Regions from separate parts of the Vibrio sp. A37 genome, predicted to be linked through region 2. Evidence: predicted binding sites of a transcription regulator. Region 2 holds the regulator's gene; the other holds the start of a gene.

Region 1 (4,208 bases), on a different contig from region 2:
ATTGCAGCATTATAAACCGTATCGGTTTGGTAAGCTTGAACGAACTCTTTCACTTTCTTCGAGTCAACATTGTCCTGACGAGCCACAATTAGATTCACGTAAGGAGACTCTTTGTTCTCTACAAAGATACCGTCTTTTTGTGGCGTTAAGTTGATTGAGCTAGCAAAAGTAGTGTTGATAACCGCAATCGTCACATCATCAAGAGCTCTTGGAAGCTGGGCAGCATCTAGCTCAATGATTTTTAAGTGCTTAGGATTACTAATGATATCTTGAGTTGTTGCGTTCAGACCGTTACCAGTACTTAGTTTGATTAAGCCTTGTTGCTGAAGAAGCAACAGAGAGCGACCTAGGTTGGTTGGGTCGTTAGGAATTGCAATTTGATCGCCATCTTTCAGTTGATCAAGCGACTTAATTTTCTTCGAGTAACCCGCGATAGGGTAAACGAATGTTTTACCTGCGACGGCTAACTTGTAGCCGCGAGTTTGCATTTGCTGGTCCAGATATGGCTTGTGCTGGAAAGCATTTGCATCGATTGAGCCATCAGCAAGCGCTGCATTCGGAGTGACATAATCTGTAAAGGTAACCAGTTTTACATCCAGTCCGTACTTCTCTTTGGCAACTTTAGCCGCAACTTCTGCAACTTGAGCTTCCGCTCCTGCCATCACACCAACTTTTAGTTCATTGTTGTCTTTTTTATCACCACAGCCTGTCAATATAAGTGCTGAGGCTACCGTTGCAACGGCAAGTAAACGTTTAAGGCTAAGTTTCATTCCTGTCTCCTTGATTAACCTTTTGCTCTCAGGGGGAGCCCCCATAGCATGAATTATTTATGATCTACTCGGCGCACTATAGCGTCGCCAACAGATTGGACAATTTGTACGATCACAATGAGCAATACGATAGTAGCGGCCATGACGGCGATATCATATCGATAGAAACCGTATCGAATCGCAACATCACCCAAACCGCCACCCCCGACAGTACCTGCCATAGCAGAGTAACTCACTAGGGTCACAAGTGTGATTGTGATTGAGTTGATTATCGTTGGTAGTGCTTCCGGTAGAAGTACTTTAGTAATGATTTGTATCGGCGTAGCCCCCATAGACTGAGCGGCTTCAACTAGTCCAGTTGGCACTTCAATCAGAGCACCTTCAATTAATCGTGCGATAAACGGAATAGCACCAATAGTCAGCGGAACAATGGCAGCAGAGGTTCCTATAAAGGTTCCGACTAATAATTTTGTGACTGGGATGATGGCAACCATCAACACAATAAATGGCACAGAGCGGCCAATGTTGACAATGGCACCTAGCGTTTTATTGAGCGCGGTATTTTCGATGAGCCCGCCTTTTTTGGTGATATGTAAAATCACACCAAGAGGAGTACCAACAATGAAACCCACAATGCCAGCAACACCCACCATGTATAAGGTTTGTAGGGTGGCGTTACCGATAAGGCCACCATTTTGGTTCAGCCAGTCTATCATTGAATCAAACAACATAACCTAGTACCTCTACTTTTACATGGTGATCGCGAAGAAACTCGATGGCAGCATTATCATCTTTCTCACTACCGAACATTTCAGCTAACATCATGCCGAATTTAACACCGCCAGCGTAGTCGATGTCTGAGCTTAAGATGCTGATATCAATATTAAACTTGCGCGAAATCTGTGACATTAGTGGTGCCTTTACTGTCGCTCCAGTGAACTCTAGTCTCAGTAACGGATGGCTACCTTCTACACGTGTTTCACTGAGCCTTTTTTCGAAATCTTCAGGTATGGTCAGGTCCAATGTCGAGCGAATAAACTTATGAGCGAGGTCAGTTTTAGGGTGGGCAAAGATCTCACCGACGGTTCCTTTTTCAACTAAACGGCCATCACCGATAATAGCAACTTCATGGCAGATACTTTTTACTACATCCATCTCGTGAGTAATAAGCAAGACAGTCAGGTTTAATTTGCGATTTATCTCTTTAAGCAGCTCTAAAATGGATTGAGTTGTTGCGGGATCCAAAGCACTGGTCGCTTCATCACATAGCAGAACTTTTGGATCCGATGCCAAGGCTCTTGCTATCGCAACACGCTGCTTTTGACCACCACTCAGATTTGCAGGGTAAGTTTCTCTTTTGTCTGCTAAACCAACTAGTTCAAGAAGCTCGACAACCTTTTTTTCTATAGAAGCTTTGTCTATTTTGGCTAGCTCAAGAGGAAGTGCAACGTTGCCAAAAACTGTTCTGGAAGACAATAGGTTAAAATGCTGGAAGATCATGCCGATGTTACGACGAGCTTTGCCAAGTTGAGATTGACTTAATGTAGTGAGATCGACGCCATCAACGACAACTGAGCCAGAAGTAGGCGCTTCTAGCATGTTTACGCAGCGAATTAATGTGCTTTTACCTGCACCAGATGACCCAATAACACCGAAGATGGTCCCTTGAGCAATGTTGAGGTTAATGTCTTTCAAAGCAGGAATTTCTTTACTGCCTTGATAGAAGATTTTGTTGACTTGATTTATCTCGATCATCTTGTCGCCTGTACAGCTTCCCAGATTTTAACTTATCTCTTATGAGTAGGGACGGATGCTATGAGTTTCACCGATATAAGTCAATAGATATTTTTACGTCTAGACGTCTAAAATTATCTTTGTTGAGTTAGTTGTCATTTGGTGAATAGGTAGTGAATGATTGGTTGTTTGAGTCATAGATATAAAGCGTGCGATAATCATTGCCAACAGCAGCCCATAACAAGAGTACGAAATTTTGCCAAAACCAGCAGTGTTTTTAGATCGTGACGGTGTGATTAATGTTGACCATGGATATGTCCATGATGAGCATGAATTTGACTTCATTGACGGGGTATTTGAAGCGACGAAGCAGTTTCAGGAAATGGGGTATTTGTTGGTGCTAGTGACCAACCAAGCTGGTATTGCACGAGGCTATTTTACTGAAGATCGTTTTCTTTCTCTTACCCAATGGATGGACTGGAACTTCATTGACAATGGTGTGGAGTTTGATGGCTTCTACTATTGCCCACATCATGCTGAACATGGTCAGGGCAAATATAAGCAGGAATGTGATTGCAGGAAGCCAAAACCCGGAATGTTTTTGTCAGCAAAAGATTACTTAGATATCGATATGGAAAATTCGGTGATGGTTGGCGATAAAGCGGAAGATCTTATGGCCGCTAAAGCTGCTGGTGTTGGTACAAAAGTTTTGGTTCGTACTGGCAAGCCTGTCACAGAAAAAGGCCAATCGATAGCGGACATTGTTCTAGATAGCATTAAAGACGTGCCTAACTATATTCGAAATGCTTAAAGTGTGTTGGCCTTGGAGCATAAGTACTTTATTTGCTTATGCTTCTTAAGTTAGTATAAATGTTCCACATAAGCATTGTATTGTATAAAGATATTACAAATTATCGCTATGATAAATTTTTGTCACCACTAAACTCTTGTTAAACGGTGTATACCCAAGTAACCTCAAGATGCTCGCCCTTTGGGAGTGATTCAGTGTCTCCACTTCTACGTCAAGCCTCCTTGAAAGGGACCATCCCTGCGGCTGTTTTCTTCAAATTGAAGACACTGAATTCACTCTGAATAATGCATCTTGAAGTCACTTGGGTATAATTCTAAGTCTGCTGAATCTAGTCTTAATACATTTATGAATAAAAAACTCACCATTGTAGATATAGCAAAACTTTCTGGAGTCGGTAAATCCACGGTATCTAGAGTATTGACCAACGATCCTAAAGTGAGGGTGGAAACTCGCGCAAGAGTAGAGCGAATCATAGCAAAGCATGGTTATGTGCCTTCTAAATCTGCCCAGTCAATGCGGGGTGGCAGCCAGAAAGTGATTGGCGTCATTATTTCAAGGTTAGATTCAGCCTCAGAAAACAAAGTCGTCAGTAGAATACTAAGCGAGCTGTATGCACTTGGTTATGACGCTGTGATTATGGAAAGTCGCTTCGACACGGCAAAAACCAATGAGCATTTAGATGTACTTAAAAAGCGTAATGTTGACGGCGTTATTGTGTTTGGTTTCACTGATATTGATATTGAGTCGCTTGCTCAGTGGCAAGAAAGAGCAATAGTCATTGCAATGCATACTGATCTAATCTCTTCCATTAACTATGACAATCAAGGCGTCATTCTAGGTACTCTCAAGCACCTAACTGATCAAGGTTTGAAAAACATCTCTTATGTTGGCGT
Region 2 (4,208 bases):
AACTAAATTCCATCTTGCTACCCAAATTCCGAATGTGAATTACACTCTCTACTATGCATTCTTATTCATGCTCTTTAGAATGGCCGCCGCGAAAAACATGACGAATAAAAGTAAATAATATGCCTGAAGAAAATCAAACTGACTCAACTGAAAAAGAGCCAACAGCTGAACAACAACAACGTCAGAAAGCCCTCGACTATCATGCTCAGCCTGTGCCCGGCAAAATAGAAGTCTCTCTTACCAAGCCTGCGGAAACGGTAGAAGACTTATCGCTCGCATACAGCCCCGGTGTCGCAGAACCAGTTCGAGAAATCGCGCAAAACACGGACAACGTATATAAATATACCGCGAAAGGTAATTTGGTCGCGGTGATATCTAACGGCACAGCCATTTTGGGGTTAGGTAATTTAGGGCCAATGGCTTCTAAGCCTGTTATGGAAGGAAAATCCTTACTGTTTAAACGGTTCGCAGGTATCGACTCTATTGATATCGAAGTCAAACACAGAACAATTGAGGAGTTTGTCGATACCGTTGCTAACATCTCGGATACTTTTGGTGGCATCAACCTTGAAGACATAAAAGCGCCCGATTGCTTTGAAATAGAAAAACATCTGATTGAGCGTTGTGATGTCCCTGTATTTCATGATGACCAACACGGAACTGCGATTGTTACTGCGGCGGGTATGCTCAATGCCATTGAGTTACAAGGCAAGAAATTACAAGAAACCACCATCGTATGTTTAGGCGCTGGCGCAGCTGCAATTGCCTGTATGGAACTGCTTATCAAATGCGGCGCAATGCGTGAAAAAATATACATGCTGGATCGTAAAGGCGTCATTCATACAAGACGCGACAATCTCAACGAGTACAAACAACTATTTGCCAACAATACTGATAAACGCACGATTGAAGATGTCATTGAAGGTGCTGATGTATTCCTTGGTGTATCCGGACCAAATTTACTTTCTCCTGAAGCGCTTCAGCTCATGGCGAAGAAACCTGTGGTATTTGCCTGCTCCAATCCAGACCCTGAAATAAAACCAGAAATAGCACACAAGGTAAGAAAAGACCTCATTATGGGAACAGGACGAAGCGATTACCCTAACCAAGTCAATAACGTATTGTGCTTTCCATTTATTTTCCGTGGTGCACTTGATGTTCGCGCCAGTGAAATTAATGATGAGATGAAACTGGCGGCAGTAGAAGCCATTCGAGAACTCGCAAAAGAAGAGGTGCCACAAGATATTCTCAAAGCCGCTGGCGTGAAGAAACTTAAATTCGGTAAGGATTACATCATTCCAAAACCAATGGACTACCGACTTTTGCCAAGAGTCGCCAAAGCGGTTGCCCAAGCAGCGGTTGACTCTGGCGTCGCGAGAATTAAAATGCCAACAAACTACATGCAGTGAGGAAATTAAATCGAGCAGAAGAAACGCTGGACTTTTTCAGCGCTTCTTTATTTCAAGGGCGCGAGTTTCAATTACTCTTCGTCGTATGATTCAAACTCGATGCCCATTTCTGTCATCAGCTTTTTCGCTTCTGCAGGAATATCATCTGGTCGATCTTTACGTAAATCTTCATCTGTTGGCAGCGGCTGGCCAGTATACGCGTGTAGAAAAGCTTCGCACAAAAGTTCACTGTTAGTCGCATGGCGAAGGTTATTGATCTGGCGTCTTGTACGTTCATCAGTCAAAACCTTTAACACTTTCAACGGAATAGACACCGTTATTTTCTTCACTTGCTCACTTTTTTTTCCATGTTCAGCGTATGGGCTAATATATTCCCCATTCCAATCTGCCATTGCGCACCTTCAAAGTTCGTTGTAACGTCATTTTTAATGTGGATTTTAGCTACATTTAAGGCTATAAGCAAAGACATATAGACGTCTAGAAGTGTTGACGTCTCATATTTTGACAAGTAAAGTGTGCAACACAGATCAAAATCTGTCTAAACACCATCATTTAGGAAGGAAACTGATTATGAGCGCCCGCAAGCCAGCCACTATTGCCGTACGCACTGGTATCGAATCTGATTCGCAGCATCACGCCGTGGTTCCACCGATTTACCTTTCCACGAACTATGGTTTTCCCGCTTTCGGTGACGTGCCTCAATATGACTATACTCGATCGGGCAACCCCAACCGTGGCCTTCTAGAAAAAGCGCTATATGAGCTAGAGTCCGGTAAGGGTGCTGTGGTCACAAATTGCGGTACATCCGCTCTGAATTTATGGGTATCGACATTCCTTTCCCCTGATGATCTCATCGTTGCACCTCATGACTGTTATGGCGGCACTTACCGACTATTTAATACTCGCGCCCGAAAAGGCGACTTTAAAGTACTATTTGTCGACCAATCTGATCAAAAAGCACTGGATGCAGCACTCGCGCAAAAGCCTAAGCTCATTCTCGTTGAAACACCTTCTAACCCCTTAGTGCGCGTCGTTGATATTGCTGAGCTTTGTGAAAAAGCAAAACAAGTTGATGCACTTGTCGCCGTAGACAATACCTTTTTGACACCCGTATTCCAAAAGCCTTTAGACCTTGGCGCTGACTTCGTAATCCACTCAACAACCAAGTTTATCAATGGCCACTCTGACGTCATTGGTGGAGTTGTGATTACCAAATCAGAGCAGCATGCTGAAGAGTTAGCTTGGTGGGGTAACTGTATTGGCGCGACGGGCACCCCATTTGATAGTTACATGACGCTGCGTGGTATCCGTACTCTTCAAGCTCGTATGAGAGTCCATGAAGAAAGTTCAAACAGTATTTTACAGTACCTTCAGTCCCAACCTTTAGTGGGGAAGCTGTATCACCCTAGTCTTCCAGAACATCCAGGGCACGACATCGCCAAGAAGCAGCAGTCAGGTTTTGGATCTATGCTTAGTTTCGAATTCAATGGAAGTTATGAACAGCTAAAACATTTTGTGAGTGAACTGCAATTATTCTCACTGGCTGAATCTCTTGGTGGTGTAGAAAGCTTGATCTGCCACCCGGCTTCCATGACCCATAGGGCAATGGGAGAAGAGGCATTGGAAGAAGCAGGCGTTTCTCATCAACTTCTTCGACTTTCAGTGGGCCTAGAAGATGCACAAGACTTGATAGAAGATCTAAATCAAGCATTCGACAAAGCAAACGAATTGACTAAACAAGCTGAGGCTAAGTAAAAGGAGAAGCCTTCAATGACACATTCTCGTCAACTGCATAAATTTGGTGGTAGCAGTCTAGCCAACGCAGAGTGCTATCAGCGAGTGGTTAAAATTCTCACGCAATACTCAAGTGACAACGATTTAGTTGTTGTTTCTGCGGCAGGGAAAACCACCAATAAGCTCATCGACTTTTTGACCGCTCTGGATAAAGATGGCCGTGTAGCTCACGAGACTCTCCAAGAGATTAAGCAATTCCAAATTCAACTGGTCAGCGAACTAATTAAGGGCAAAGCTCAGGAAGAACTACTTGCTCAACTAAATGAGGAGTTCAGCACGCTCGGAGAACTGCAAATTCCCCTATCAGGCGCGAAAAAAGCAGCGGTGCTCGGGCACGGTGAACTCTGGTCTTCTCGACTGCTCGCTACATTATTATGTCAAAACGACTTACAAGCGATGGCACAAGACTCGCGTGCATTTTTGCGTGCAGAGGCAGGCACTCAGCCTGAAGTCAATCGAGGTACCTCCTACCCGCTTTTGAAAGAAATACTGGCACAAAATACTACCCAGCGAATCGTTATCACTGGGTTTATGGCGCAAGATGATGCTGGGCACACCATTTTACTTGGCCGAAATGGCTCAGATTATTCTGCCACCGTGATTGGTGCGTTGGCAGAAGTAGACCGAGTCACCATATGGAGTGATGTCGCAGGTGTATACAGCGCGGATCCAAGAATCGTCACCGATACTTGCCTACTACCGCTGCTACGTTTAGATGAAACAAGCGAACTAGCTCGACTAGCCGCACCTGTTTTACACAGCCGCACTTTGCAACCTGTCGCGCAAAGCAGTATGGATTTGCACCTACGATGCAGCTACGAACCAGAGTCAGGTTCAACTCATATTGAGCGGGTACTCGCATCTGGACGCGGTGCAAAAATCGTTACATCCCTAGATGAAGTGTTACTGATCAATATTACCTTCTCGTCAGGACACGACTTTGAACGTCAGGAGCAAAAAGTACTCGAAGGTTTAAAGCAAGCACAACTTGAACCGTTAACTTTT

Evidence for each region. The regulator MetJ, encoded in region 2, represses methionine synthesis genes. The targets are predictions, from matches to a motif close to TTAGACNTNTANANGTCTAA.
Region 1: metN (methionine ABC transporter ATP-binding protein MetN) is a predicted target of MetJ. The motif match lies at 2,617-2,636, and genes of this name have one in related genera.

What each region holds. Positions count from the first base shown of each region.
Region 1 covers NZ_JBLNLI010000006.1:29,124-33,331, reverse strand. Annotated here, with positions in the region: gene metQ (methionine ABC transporter substrate-binding lipoprotein MetQ) at 1-770, opposite strand, end outside; gene ACM2FC_RS11995 (methionine ABC transporter permease) at 824-1,501, opposite strand; gene metN (methionine ABC transporter ATP-binding protein MetN) at 1,491-2,525, opposite strand; gene gmhB (D-glycero-beta-D-manno-heptose 1,7-bisphosphate 7-phosphatase) at 2,761-3,315, shown strand; gene treR (trehalose operon repressor TreR) at 3,661-4,208, shown strand, end outside.
Region 2 covers NZ_JBLNLI010000005.1:234,006-238,213, forward strand. Annotated here, with positions in the region: gene ACM2FC_RS11190 (malic enzyme-like NAD(P)-binding protein) at 120-1,409, shown strand; gene metJ (met regulon transcriptional regulator MetJ) at 1,481-1,801, opposite strand; gene ACM2FC_RS11200 (O-succinylhomoserine (thiol)-lyase) at 1,980-3,164, shown strand; gene ACM2FC_RS11205 (bifunctional aspartate kinase/homoserine dehydrogenase II) at 3,180-4,208, shown strand, end outside.